Arthrobacter globiformis: one gene and its partners. The protein of the gene in region 3 interacts with the protein of the main gene of each other region in a pairwise test. Links are inferred from orthologs where the notes say so. Each region holds a gene or a part of one and is shown on either strand. Other genes may lie near its edges.

Region 1 (3,555 bases), on a different replicon or contig from region 3:
CCCGGCTCATACGCCCGCGCCCTCTAGGACCTTCTCGGCGTCCTTGACCCGCAGCTTGCCGGACATGAGTTGAGGCAGCAGAGTATCGCGAGTCGATCCCAGTGATTGCGCCTCATACTCGAGCGAATCCCGCAGTTCGAGAAGAGGACGGGCCGCTGCGGCATAGTCCTTTTGCTGGTCACTCGAAACCCGCGGCGCAGGGAACGAAGGGATGGCGTCAGAACCTAGATGCAGAACGGTCGTGCCGCTAGTGCGACTCCTGCAGTGTGCTCGGAAGCGCCCTTGCAACATCACGCCGAGCAAGAATTCGACCGGCGTGTTCGTCCGCGGACGGATGATGGCCAGATCCGAGCTGGCGACGAGCTTTTCGTAATTTGGGGCTCCGGGTACACGGACTGCTCGGCCGACCACTTCCGCCGCTTGGGTCAGGTCTGTCTGAGCGACGACCAGTTCGCCAGGGGAGATCTGTTGAGCAGCCTTGAACGGGCCGGCATAGTCCTTGAGCCCCCTGAGCGAGTATCCGCCGTTCCTATGAAACGACTTCAGGGTGACGAGAGCAGTTGATGACGTACGAAGATCCGCGCTCCGATAGGCCACGCCTTTGGTGACCGTGGCTAACTCGTTAAACGGGATTGTTGCGTCGGACTGACCGCAAATCAAAGCGAAAGTAGCTTCCAACACCTCCCCGATCTTTGTAATGAGACGGGAGTTGGCGACGATCTTGTCGTCCAAGGCACCAAGCACATCTGTAATTGCCCGCTGTTCGGAAACCACAGGCAGAGTCACTAGGAGTGATCTGATGTCACCCAGGTTGATATAGGCGGCCATGTCCGTGTTGTTCATCCGGTTGGCAGCCTGGTTCCAGAACTCTGTGCTACCAAACCAGTAGCGTAAAAAACGGGGAACGATTGCATCAGTATTCAGGACTCGGAAGTAGCAGAGCTGTGGGCTGTACACGACACGTTCGCCTGTTTCCGGCAGAATGGCGGCGCGGCCGACTGTACCCTTCGTGGTCAGCAAGACGTCGCCCGCCTGGCCCGCTTTTCCTCCGATGGAGTTGGCGTATTTATCCGAGACGAAGTCCAGACCGTCGAACCGGACGGCATCGTCCATTACATCTGCAACACGGATTATTCGGTAACCCGGTCGACCGTGTTCAGCCCGCTTCGTGCGGTACCCGTCGCCGATTTCGAGCGCACCAGCCGCCACAAGCTCGCCAATACTCGTGACCCGCATGGAACTCATGAGACCCTCCCTAGCTGCTCGCGTACAACCGACGCAAGCCTCTCGGACTCCTCGAACTGCTCGTACAATGCCGCCGTCAACCGCGCGATCTTCTCTTCGATCGGCTCGCCGTCGTCCTCGACATCGGCAGCACCGACGTATCGGCCCGGTGTCAGAGCGTAGTCTGCTGCCTTGATCTCCGCGAGGCTGGCCGAATAGCAGAAGCCGGCCTCGTCGTCGTACATCAATCCTGCCTCGGCCGCAGAAGCAGTCCCGCGCCAGGCGTGGTAGGTGTTGGCGATTTTCGCGATGTCCTCGTCGGACAGCGCGCGCTCGGCGCGGTCCACCATGTAGCCCAGGTTTCGGGCGTCGATGAAGAGCACCTGCCCGGTCCTGTCCACAGAGCCGCGGGGACCCGCTGTCTTATCCTTCGCGAAGAACCATGTGCACACGGGAATGCCGGTGCTGCGGAAGAGCTGAGTGGGCAGGGCTACCATGCAGGAGACCAGGTCTGCCTCGACGAGCTGGGCGCGGATCTCGCCTTCGCCGCCCGAGTTGGAGGACATGGAGCCGTTGGCCATGACCACGCCGGCGCTGCCGCCGGGGGCCAGTTTGGAGATGATGTGCTGGATCCAGGCGTAGTTGGCGTTGCCGGCCGGGGGCACGCCATACTTCCAGCGGGGGTCGGACTCAGAACGGGACCAGTCCTTGATGTTGAAGGGCGGGTTGGCCATGATGAAGTCCGCGCCGTTGTTGCCGGTCAGATCCGGGTGCTGGTCGCGTGCGAACGTGTCGCCCCATCGGGACGCGAGGTTGGTATTCAGCCCGTGGATGGCGAGGTTCATCTTGGCCATCCGCCAGGTGCGCTCGTTGAGCTCCTGTCCGTAGACGGAGATGTCTGAGCCTTCCATGTTGTGGGCCTCAAGGAACTTCTCCGCCTGGACGAACATGCCGCCGGATCCGCAGCAGGGATCGTAGACGCGACCGCGGTGCGGTTCCAGGACTTCGACGAGAACCCGGACCACGCCCGCCGGGGTGTAGAACTCGCCGCCACGCTTGCCCTCAGCCTTGGCGAACTTCTCCAGGAAGTATTCGTAGACCTCGCCGAGCAGATCACGGGCCTTCGTGGCTCCCTGGCCAGTGAAGCGGGCGGAGTTGAACAGGTCCAGCAGTTCGCCGAGACGGCGCTGGTCCACGTTGTCCCGGTTGTAGATGCGGGGGAGCGTGGCGGCCAGCGACTTGTTGTCGGCCATGATGAGCTCCATGGCTTCATCGATGAGCAGCCCGATGGACTTGGGCGCGGCGCCGTTCATCGCAGGCAGGCCCTTGGCGTTCTCCGCCAGGTAGCTCCAGCGGGCCCGCTCGGAGACCCAGAACACGCCGCGGCCGGTGTATTCGTCCACGTCGTCGATCAGCTGGGCGATCTGCTCCTCGTTGAGCCCATCCGCCTCCAGCTCGGCTTGAATTTGCCCGCGGCGCTCGTCGAACGCGTCCGAGACGTACTTCAGGAATACCAGCCCGAGGATCACGTCCTTGTACTGTGAGGCATCCATAGAGCCGCGCAGTTTGTCCGCGGCCTTCCAGAGCGTGTCCTTGAGTTCCTTCATGGTGGACGGGGCAAGGTCCACCATAGATTTCGGGGGCATTATGCAGTTCCTTCTGTTGGTGCGGCGTTTGGAGATGGTGTCAGGGCGAGGCTTCCGCCCGCTACGCCGTCCGTAAACAGGGTAGCGAGTTCCTCCAACTGGTCGAGGCGCTGGCGGGCCTCGCGTTGTTCGTGTTGCAGCACGGCAAGGGCCTGCGCGAGCGGCTGCCGTTGAGCGTCCGGCGTGCGGCGCAGGCGCCAGTTGCGCCAGGCTTTGTCGGTTGCGGGGAGACTGTTGATGTCAGCGGCCACAACGTCAGGCACCAGGCCACCGGGATCACCGTCGTCGATCCTCAGGATGCGGGCAGGAAAGACGACAACGGCGCCGCCCTCGCTGTCGACCCCCGCGACGGGCCGCGGACTGGTGCAGAAGACGACGTCACCGGGCTCGGTCAGGCGCCCGTTCGGGCAGGTGACCGCGAAGTCCAGAAGGCTGATGAACCTGGGTTGCAGGCTATGGGGATCCAGCAGTTCCTGCCTGCCGAGGACCCTGCTGCCTTCCCTGGGGTTGAAGGTGTTCTCATCCAGCCGGTTGCCATTAACGTAGCGGAGATTTCCGGCTGCGATCAGTTCCTGGACCGATGTGGTGTTTGGTCGGTTGCCTTGTGCACCGGGCTGAACCCCGGGGATCGCCGGCGGTCCGGACTGCCCGGACGACAGGAGCCGGATGAGCTCCTCGATGCGGA
Region 2 (3,403 bases), 2.0 Mb from region 3 along the record:
GCGGCCAAGTGGTGACCGTCCAGGGCCTCGCCGGACGCTACCCGGACATCATGGTCCCGCTGCACGGTGCCCACCAGGCCGAGAATGCCGCCGTGGCTGTGGCCGCGCTGGAGGCATTCCTTGGCGGCGGCGAGAAGGAGCTGTCCCTGGAGGTCCTGCAGGAGGCCTTCGCCACCGTTTCGTCCCCGGGCCGGCTGGAAGTCGTGCGCACGGCTCCGACCATCATCGTGGACGCTGCCCACAACCCGGACGGCATCCGGGCCTCGGCCGAGGCAATCCAGGAGGCCTTCAGCTTCAGCAAGCTGGTGGTGGTGGTGGGCGTGCTCAAGGAAAAGGATGCCGAGGAGATCCTGCGCCAGCTCAAGGAATCACTGGGCGGCCTCGCACAGGAATTCTGCTTCACCCAGTCCAACTCGCCGCGGGCGGTGCCTGCAGCGGAACTGGCGGAACTCGCCGTCGACCTCGGCTTTGGCGAGGAAAACGTGCACATCGCCGAGAAGCTGGACGACGCACTGGAGTGGGCCGTTGAGCGCGCCGAAGCCAACGACGACCTCGCCGGCGGCGTGCTGGTGACCGGGTCCATCACGCTGGTAGCGGATGCCCGCATCCTGCTTGGCAAGGCAGCCACCTGATGGCGCGGCTAACCAAGGCCCAGCGTGAATGGCGCCCGGGGATGCCCAAGAAGCGCCGGTCCACCAAGGTCATGTTCGCCTCGACGGTCCTGCTGCTGGAGGCCTTTGTGGTCTTCTTCGCCACGCTGGCGGTGTTCGGGCTGCGCCGTGCCGAGATCTCCCCGGCGCTGATCCTCTCGGTGGGCATCGGGCTGAGCGTGGTGCTGATCCTGGCCTGCGCCGTGCTGTCCAAGCCGTGGGGCGTGGGGCTGGGCTGGGTCCTGCAGCTGGTGCTCATCCTGAGCGGCTTCGCGGAACCCATGATGTTTCTCGTGGGCGCGCTGTTCGCCCTCGCCTGGTGGTACGGCATCCGGGCCGGCATCCGGATTGACCGCGAGTCCGCCCAGCGGGACCGCGAGCAGGCCGAGTGGGAGGCCGCCCACCCGGAGGCCACCGGCAATGAAGGCACCGGCCAGACCCCGTAGACTTACCGTCGAAACCCACTACCAACCTCATTGGAGCGACTGTGAGCATTGAGCGCACCCTTGTCCTGATCAAGCCGGACGGCGTCACCCGCAACCTGACGGGCGAGATCCTCAAGAGGATCGAAGCCAAGGGCTACACCCTGGCCGAACTCAAGAAGACCGACGCCAGCCGGGAGCTGCTCGAGCAGCACTACGAGGAGCACGTGGGCAAGCCGTTCTACGAGCCGCTCGTGGAGTTCATGCTCAGCGGCCCCGTGGTGGCAGCGATCTTCGAAGGCCACCGCGTCATCGAAGGCTTCCGGTCGCTGGCCGGCACCACCGACCCCACGACGGCGGCCCCCGGGACCATCCGCGGCGACTTCGGCCGCGACTGGGGCCTGAAGGTCCAGCAGAACCTCGTCCACGGCTCGGACTCGGTGGACTCGGCCGAGCGCGAAATCAAGATCTGGTTCCCGGCCTGAGCTTCGTGGCAGGTTAACCGCGCTGGCAGGTTAGGCGCGAACGTACAGTTGTGGCCCCTCACTCCTCGGAGCGGGGGGCCACAACTGTACGTTCGCGCTGATCCGCGGGGCTTAACTGTACGTTCGCGCTGCTAGAACCCTGAGCTGCTAGAACCCTGAGGTGCCCGCGAACACCTGGATGAATGCGAAGAAGATCGTCGCAATCACGGCAACGTAGAGCAGCGCCGAGATGATCCAGCCCGAGTCGCCCAGGATCCGGGCCAGGCCCGCCGGCGCCGGAATCACGCCGTGGACTACGTTCCGCACGGTCACCCAGACAAAGAGCGGAATCATCGCGGCCCAGACAACCATGCAGAACGGGCACAGGATGCGGATGGAGTACAGCGCCTGGGACCACAGCCACACTACGAAGATGAAGCCGAGCGTGATGCCGGCCTGCAGCCCAAGCCAGTACCAGCGGGCGAACCGGGCGCCGGCAAGCAGCGCCATTCCCGCGGTGATCGTGACGGCGAAGGCGACAATTCCGATGAACATGTTCGGGAAGCCAAAGACTGAACTCTGCCACGTCTGCATGACCTGCCCGCAGGAAATCCAGGGGTTCACGTCGCAGACGGTGGCGTGGTTGGGATCCTTGAGGACCTCCAGCTTTTCCAGCACCAGGATGCCGGATGCCAGCCAGCCCACTACGCCGGTGATGACCAGCAGCCAGCCGAAGGGGCGGTCGCGTGTCATGGCCGGTACGGCGGCACCGGCCGAAGCCGCGGCGGGCCCGGCACCGTCCTGGTGATCCTGTTCGTAGTCCGTGCCTGTGGAAGGCGATATGCGTGGCATGGGATGGCGTCCTTTGTCTGGGGTGCTCCTGCCCAGATTGTATCGCCGCCGGCTTGAGGCAGTCTGTACTCACCGCCATGGGCCGCATTGACCGGCTTTGTCACACAATTACAGCGTATTTGAACGGCAATATGAGAGAATAAACGTGGCTGGAGCGCGAACCACATTCGAACTCCAGTCCGGTGGCTTGTTCCCAAGACCGCCAATGAGCAGTGGTGCAGGCTTTGGAAAGAAGATCCAGCCTCCCAGCTTTCATTGGACGGCACCTGGTTGTGGTTGTCAGAAACAACGGGTTCCAGTAACAATCCCGCCGGCCTGTCAGGCCTGCCGCACCCCACTGCCGGTGCGAGCCTGCTGGTATCCAATTGACTTCTGTCAATGCCTGCGGGTTTTGACAATATGTGCCCCAATGGGTGCCGAATGTGGCGGCATGTCGGGGGCAGGAGTGTTGCCACATATGGATAATGACCAGGTTATAGCCGTTAATGAAGAACCGGCTGCCGCCGGCGAAGCCGCCGCCGAGGCTCCCAAGAAAGCCACCAGGACCCGGCGCAAGGCGCCGCCCAAGGCCACAGCAGCGGACGCGGAGTCCGCGGCGTCGGAAACTGCAGCGGCTGATGCCGCCCTGCCGGAGTCGGCTGTCGCGGAAAGCGCGGACGCCCCGGCCAAGACCCCGGTGCGCCGGACCCGCGCCCGGAAGAAGGTTGCCGAAGAGCCGTTGCCCGCGTTTGCGGAAGCTGCCGGGGCCGAAGTAGATGTCCAGGAAGCTGGCGAACAGGCAGCCGCTATCGAGCCGGCAGTCGAGGCTGCGGCCGTTCCGGCCGCCGAGGAACCTTCTGCCGAGTCAAAGCCTGTGCGCCGCCGCCGGGCAACAAAGCCGAAAGCCGCGGAGCCGGCCGAAAGCCCCGTTGAATCTGCGGAGGCTGCCGAGTCACCCGCTGCCTTGACTGCCACTGAGGCGGCGGCAAGCGGACGGACGGAAGTGCCCGCCCCGGCTGCTGGCGCCCCTGAAGCC
Region 3 (5,879 bases):
AAGCGCATGCTGCGCCGCCTGGTCCAGGGGGAAAATCCGCCGACGGCACCACTGAGCATCGTGGACAGGCTCGCCGGGAGCCCCTACGCCAATCCCATGATCCAGGTGGGCGGGATCGATGAGTCCGCCCGCAAGACGATGGACTTTGCGCTGCATCTTGCCGAGTCCATGTTCCGGTACGGTGCCGGCGCCCTGGAGGTGGAAACAAGCATCATTGCCGTGACGGCTGCGCTGGGGCTGAAAAACATCGAGGTGGACATCACCAACCAGTCCGTGGGCATCAATTACGCAGCCAAGGACCAGACGCCCATCGCCCTCCTGCGGGTGGTCCGTTCCTGGACGAATAACTATGCGGGGCTTGCCCAGGTCCACCAACTGGTCACAGATATCGTGGCCGGCGGTGTCGGCCGGGACGAGGCCGTCCGCCGGCTCGACGAGATCCTCCGCCGCCCCAAGCCGTTCCCGCGCTGGATGGTGACGGTGGCGTTCGCGGTGTTCGCGGCCGTGTTCGTGGCCGTCATCGGCGGCGGTCCCGGCGCCTCGGCCGTCGCGTTCGCCTCCAACCTGCTCATCAGCCTGGTGGCCCGGAAGCTGGGCCGCTGGCGGACGCCTGACTTCTTCATCACGGCGGCCTGCTCGTTTGTGGTGACGGTCATCGCGCTGCTGATGTGGAGGTTCGGCAGCCCTGTGGGGATCCGGCTGGCCCCCGCCATTGTGGTGGTGGGCGGCATCCTGCTGCTGCTTCCCACAGGGCGGCTCGTGTCCTCGGTCCAGGATGCCATCAACGGCTTCCCAGTCACGGCTGCGGGCAGATTCCTGTCCACCCTGCTGACCTTCGGGGCCGTTGTCGCTGGCATCGCTGTCGCGTTTGTGGTGGGGGACAGGATCGGCATGGAGCCCATCAACGTCACGGAATCCTTCCCGCCTGCTTACCCGCTGTGGGTGCAGGTGATCCTGGTGGCCATCGCGGTCGTGGCGATCGGCATTACGGAACAGACGGACTGGAAGCTGCTGCTTCCGACGGCGGCCGTCGGTGTGGTGGGGCACCTGGCCCTCATCGGCGGCGAGGCGATCGGCATTGGCCCGCGGTTTTCGCCGGCACTCGCCGCTGTGGTGATCGGCCTGCTGGCCCGCGTGGTGGCGTTGAAGATGGGCGCCCCGCAGCTTGTGGTCGCCGTGCCGGCCGGTCTGATTCTCCTGCCCGGGCTCACCATTTTCCGGTCGATGTACGTCCTGACCATCGAGGAGTCCGAGATCCTGCTCGGGGCGGGCGGGATGCTCAGCGCCGGGGCGATCGTGTTTGGCGTTGCCGGCGGCATTGTGCTTGGTGACACGCTGGCACGGCCGCTCACGCGGAGCCTCGCCAGCAATGAGCGGCGGCGGTCCCGCCGCCGCTAGGGCCCTGCTGGATCTTTCCGGGTTAGATTTTGCCTATCGGCAGCTTCTTCTCGGCCTGGAACACGTCCTCGACGCGGCCCTTGGCCCAGTAGCCGGACAGCGAAACCTGGCTGCGGTCCAGGCCGCGCTCGCGGAACAGCACGTCCCGCAGGCCCTTCATGTAGCCCCGCTCGCCGTGCACAAAAACGTTCACGCGGCCGTCGGGCCAGGCGGCGTTGCGCACTGCTTCCACCAGCTGGCTGCTCTCACCCGCGGGAACGTCGCCGCGCTGCAGCCAGACCAGCTCAAGCCCGGCAGGGACAGCAAGCGCCTGGACGTCAGCCTCCGTGCCCACTTCGATGAAGGCCAGGCCGCGGGCCTGCGCGGGAAGGGATTCGATGACGGCGGCAACTGCCGGCAGTGCTGCCTCGTCGCAGGCCAGCAGGTACCAGTCCGCGGCCGGATCGGGGTTGTAGCCGCCCCCGGGGCCGGTGAAGATGAGGCTGTCGCCCGGTTCGGCCGCGGCAGCCCAGGGACCGGCCAGGCCTTCGTCTCCGTGGACCACGAAATCAATGGCCAGTTCGCCGGCGGCCGTATCCACCCAGCGGACCGTGTATGTCCGGGTGTGCGGCCACTGCTCCCGGGGCATCGTTTCCCGGACGGCCCAAAGGTCCAGGGGCTGGGGGTAGTCCACCCCGGGCTGCGGAAAGACGATCTTGACGTACCGGTCCACGAAGTCGTTGTTGACGTAATCAGCGAACCCCGGGCCGCCGGCGACGATCCGCACCATGTGCGCGGAAAGCTGCTCCCGGCGAAGGACAGTCAGGGTGACCTGCGGGCGGGATTTTTTCGTGGCGGTTGTGGGGGCCGGAAGGGAAGTCATGGAGGTAAGCCTAGCCTAAGTACCTTAGCGGGACGGCGGGGAGTTCCCAGTCCACAGGCCCGGCGCCCTGCTCTTTCAGCAGGTCGTTGGCCCGGCTGAACGGCCTGGAGCCGAAGAAGCCCCGCGAGGCGGAGAGCGGGCTGGGGTGGGCGCTGGCCACCACGGGTGTGCCGCCCAGCAGGGGGCGGACGCTCTCGGCGTCCTTCCCCCAGAGTAGGGCGACGAGCGGCGCTGTGGTTCCCTCCGCTGTACGGCGGCCAACGACGGCGGCAACAGCGGCCGTCGTGACCGTTTCCCAGCCCTTGCCCCGGTGGGATCCCGCAGCGCCCTCACGCACGCTCAGCACCCGGTTCAGCAGCAATACGCCCTGGTCCGCCCAGGCGCCCAGGTCGCCGTGGATCCGCGGCGGCAGGCCCAGGTCCGCTTCAAGCTCCTTGTAGATGTTGGCCAGGCTGCGCGGGATGGGGCGGGTGCCGGAGTCCACGGAAAAGGCGAGCCCCACGGCATGTCCGGGTGTGGGGTACGGATCCTGGCCCACGATCAGGACCCGTACCCCGTTCAACGGCTGCCGGAAAGCCCGGAGGACGTTCGACGCCGACGGCAGCACACGCTGCCCGGCCGCCTCCTCGCTGGCGAGGAAGGACAGTACGGACCGCAACTCGGCCTCCACTCCCGCCAGCGCGTCCGCCCAGTCAGGTGCCATCAGCTCGCCGAGGGGCAGCCCGGCCAGCTCCGCAAAGTCCGGGCCAGCCGCCATTGTGGGCTCGAGGTCGAAGAGTGGTTCAGGTTCCGTCACGGTGTCCATTCTCCCGCAATGATGCCGGAAGCCCGGTGCCAGCCTCCGGGGCGCGGAGGCCGGTGCCGCCGCGCCGCAAATGACAAGGCTGTTATTCCTCCGTAACATAGGGGAGGTACTTTGACCGGATTCAGCTAAGGAGAGCGCAGTGGCCGAGCCGTTGCAGGACCACCTCGCGGAGCAGGATCCAGGGCAGGACTCAGCGCTGGAGCACGGGCTGCGGAGCGGCTCGCTGCTGGACGACTTCAGGCTCAGGGACTCGCCACTGAGCGAGCGGGAGCAGCAGATTCTCGCCCTGGAACGGCAATGGTGGAAGTACGCCGGTGCCAAGGAACAGGCCATCCGCGAGCTCTTTGATTTGTCCGCGACGCACTACTACCAGATCCTTAATGCCCTCATTGATACAGAGCACGCGCTGGCCCACGACCCCATGCTCGTGAAGAGATTGCGTAGACTACGTACGTCACGTCAGCGGGCCCGCACTGCTCGCCGCCTTGGATCTGACGCGTAACTGCTAGTGCCGGACTGCCGGCGAAAACCAACAAGGACGCCTGTTTACCATGACTAATTTTGCTCGGGACGAATTTGACAGGGTGCCTGAGGTCTCCTCCCGGCAGGGCGTACACCGCGATGTCTCTGCGCCGTCGCGCCCGAAGTTGTGGCCCATCCTTTCCGTGGGAATCGGCGCGCTGGCCGTCGGCCTGGTTGCTTTCCTCCTGCTGCCGCAGCTGGGTTTCCAGCCCGCCATCGCGCCGCAGCCTGCCGCTGCGGCCGGCACTTCCACGGTGTCGCCCAGCTCAACGGCGACGACGTCTGCGCGTGCGACGCCCAGCGCCACCGCCTCGGCCTCGGCGTCCGCCTCCGAAACGGCTTCGCCCTCCGCGCTGGAGCCCGCCACCTCGGAAACCATTGCCCCTGCGGCGGTGGACAAGTCGCAGCCGGTTGCCATTTTCAATGGCACGCTGACTTCCGGACTGGCCGGACGTGTGGGTGCCACAGTCAAGTCCGACGGCTGGGTGCTCGGTGAGGTGGCCAACTGGCAGGGTGCACCCCAGCAGCAGTCGGTGATCTTCTACTCGGACGCTGCCCACAGGGCCAACGCCGAGGCGCTCAGTGCATTGCTGAACATCCCCACGCTGGTGGAGAGTGCGGACTTCCCGACGCCCGTTGTGGTGGTGCTGGGCCCCGGCTACGAGTAGCCATTCCGGTTACGCCTGAATAACTATTGCCGTCGCTGCCGGCCGCTGGCCTGCGTCTGAAAGGGCTTGACTGGATAGAGTGATGGCAGGCTTCAAGGCGTAATTCACGGCACACACCGACGTGGGCCTTACGGGAGCAACCTGAAAGTGTGGGGATCATGGCATTGGGAACCGTGAAATGGTTCAACGCGGAAAAGGGCTACGGCTTCATCACCGTTGACGATTCGGGCGACGACGTCTTTGTGCACTGGTCGGCCATCCAGACCGACGGGTACCGGGCACTGGATGAGGGCCAGCGCGTGGAGCTGGAAGTGGGCGAAGGCGAAAAGGGTCCGCAGGCAGAAAATGTCCGGCCCGTCTAGTGGCACGCCGCACAGGTCTCCGGGGTTCTGCTGTCTGGGGCGCCGCCGTCGTGCTGACGGTGGGTGCCTGCTCAGGGTCCGGGGACAACGCCCGGACGGCTCCGGTGGAAGCCAGTGGCGACGGGACCCTGCGGATCGGGCTGATCCTCGACAACACCGGACCCCAGGCCTTCCTGAACGCCGCCCAACTGGCCGCCGCCAAGCTCGCCGTCCAGGAGATCAACGCGGCAGGCGGGCACAAGGGCCGGCCCGTCGAGCTGCTGCCTGAGACAACCGAGGGCGACACCGGCGCGCAGGCCCGGAAACTCGTCGATGCCAAGGCGGACGTCGTGATTGGTCCCACCGATTCCAGCCGTGCGCCGGCCGCCATCGACGTGCTGTCCAAAGCCAGGATCACGCTCATCTCTCCCGCCAACACGGCTCCGGAACTCAGCAGCTACAAGAGCGGCGGCTACTACTTCCGGACGGCCGCGGCGGACATCGCACAGGCTCCTGTCTTGGTGAAACTCGCCAAGGACGCCGGTGCCAAGAGCCTCGCGGTGGTCTACGAGGACGGCAGCTACGGCCAGGCCGTGTCTGCAGCAGTGTCCGCTTCCGCCAAGGCCGGCGGGCTGGATCCGGTCACCGTCTCCGGCTTCAAGGCGGGCGAGGCACAGAAGTCCGCGGCCGCCGCCCGCGACGTGGCGCCGGACGCCGTCGTCGTCATTGCCCGGGACGGTGCGCAGGGCGCCATCGCCGAGCTCACCAACGCCGGACTGCCGGGCAACAAACTCATCCTGGGCGACGGCGCCTTCAGGCAGTACGGGTCCGACCTCGGATCAAAGTCGCTGGAGGGAACACGCGCCCTGGTGCCCGGGGTCTTCCCCTCGGCGCACTTCCAGGCTGAACTCGTGGCCGTCGATGCGGGACTCAAGGACACAACGTTCGCGGCCGAAACCTATGATGCCGTGAACCTCGCGGCCCTGGCCGCCGCTGCGGCAGAGGACGACGCCGGTGCCTCCATCGCCGGTACGCTCATCTCCGTCTCCGGCGGCTCTTCCGGCAGTCGGGCGTCCGCCTCACCGTCCGCCTCGCTGTCCGGCGAGCCGGCCGTCTGCTCGACGTACAAGGACTGCCTTGCCGCCATCCGGGACGGAAAGGCCATTGACTACGACGGCGAGTCAGGACCTGTCCGCTTCGATGCGAACGGAGACGTGACTGCCGCGAAGTATATGGTGTTCACCTACGGAGCCGACAACAAGGCCAAGCTCACGGGCAGCGAG

What was found. The genes of interacting proteins can lie anywhere in the genome.
Region 1: the proteins of QFZ23_RS05355 (region 3) and QFZ23_RS23255 interact in binary tests that used the Escherichia coli proteins (3 or more experiments, as listed by UniProt). The link is inferred for Arthrobacter globiformis from one-to-one orthologs.
Region 2: the proteins of QFZ23_RS05355 (region 3) and ndk interact in binary tests that used the Escherichia coli proteins (3 or more experiments, as listed by UniProt). The link is inferred for Arthrobacter globiformis from one-to-one orthologs.

The regions. Positions count from the first base shown.
Region 1 is NZ_JAUSZX010000003.1:45,685-49,239, reverse strand. The notes cover bases 557-3,555. They hold QFZ23_RS23255 (class I SAM-dependent DNA methyltransferase), read right to left. Parts: upstream 2,871-3,555; coding sequence 1,242-2,870; downstream 557-1,241. Other genes in these bases: QFZ23_RS23250 (hypothetical protein), read right to left, coding at 2,870-3,555; QFZ23_RS23260 (restriction endonuclease subunit S), read right to left, coding at 557-1,245. In the rest of the region: QFZ23_RS23265 (PDDEXK nuclease domain-containing protein), read right to left, coding at 1-10; more of QFZ23_RS23260, read right to left, coding at 7-556. UniProt on the Escherichia coli protein: The subtype gamma methyltransferase (M) subunit of a type I restriction enzyme. The M and S subunits together form a methyltransferase (MTase) that methylates A-2 on the top and A-3 on the bottom strand of the sequence 5'-AACN(6)GTGC-3'.
Region 2 is NZ_JAUSZX010000001.1:3,177,994-3,181,396, reverse strand. What follows is about bases 1-2,847. They hold ndk (nucleoside-diphosphate kinase), read left to right. Parts: upstream 1-1,137; coding sequence 1,138-1,557; downstream 1,558-2,847. Other genes in these bases: QFZ23_RS14840 (Rne/Rng family ribonuclease), read left to right, coding at 2,846-2,847; QFZ23_RS14845 (vitamin K epoxide reductase family protein), read right to left, coding at 1,705-2,388; QFZ23_RS14855 (DUF4233 domain-containing protein), read left to right, coding at 632-1,096; QFZ23_RS14860 (bifunctional folylpolyglutamate synthase/dihydrofolate synthase), read left to right, coding at 1-632. Also shown: more of QFZ23_RS14840, read left to right, coding at 2,848-3,403. UniProt on the Escherichia coli protein: Major role in the synthesis of nucleoside triphosphates other than ATP. The ATP gamma phosphate is transferred to the NDP beta phosphate via a ping-pong mechanism, using a phosphorylated active-site intermediate.
Region 3 is NZ_JAUSZX010000001.1:1,142,751-1,148,629, forward strand. What follows is about bases 1,169-4,143. They hold QFZ23_RS05355 (uracil-DNA glycosylase), read right to left. Parts: upstream 3,066-4,143; coding sequence 2,271-3,065; downstream 1,169-2,270. Other genes in these bases: QFZ23_RS05345 (threonine/serine ThrE exporter family protein), read left to right, coding at 1,169-1,398; QFZ23_RS05350 (siderophore-interacting protein), read right to left, coding at 1,421-2,260; QFZ23_RS05360 (DUF3263 domain-containing protein), read left to right, coding at 3,205-3,567; QFZ23_RS05365 (LytR C-terminal domain-containing protein), read left to right, coding at 3,617-4,143. Outside these bases: more of QFZ23_RS05345, read left to right, coding at 1-1,168; more of QFZ23_RS05365, read left to right, coding at 4,144-4,255; QFZ23_RS05370 (cold-shock protein), read left to right, coding at 4,414-4,617; QFZ23_RS05375 (ABC transporter substrate-binding protein), read left to right, coding at 4,617-5,879. UniProt on the Escherichia coli protein: Excises uracil residues from the DNA which can arise as a result of misincorporation of dUMP residues by DNA polymerase or due to deamination of cytosine.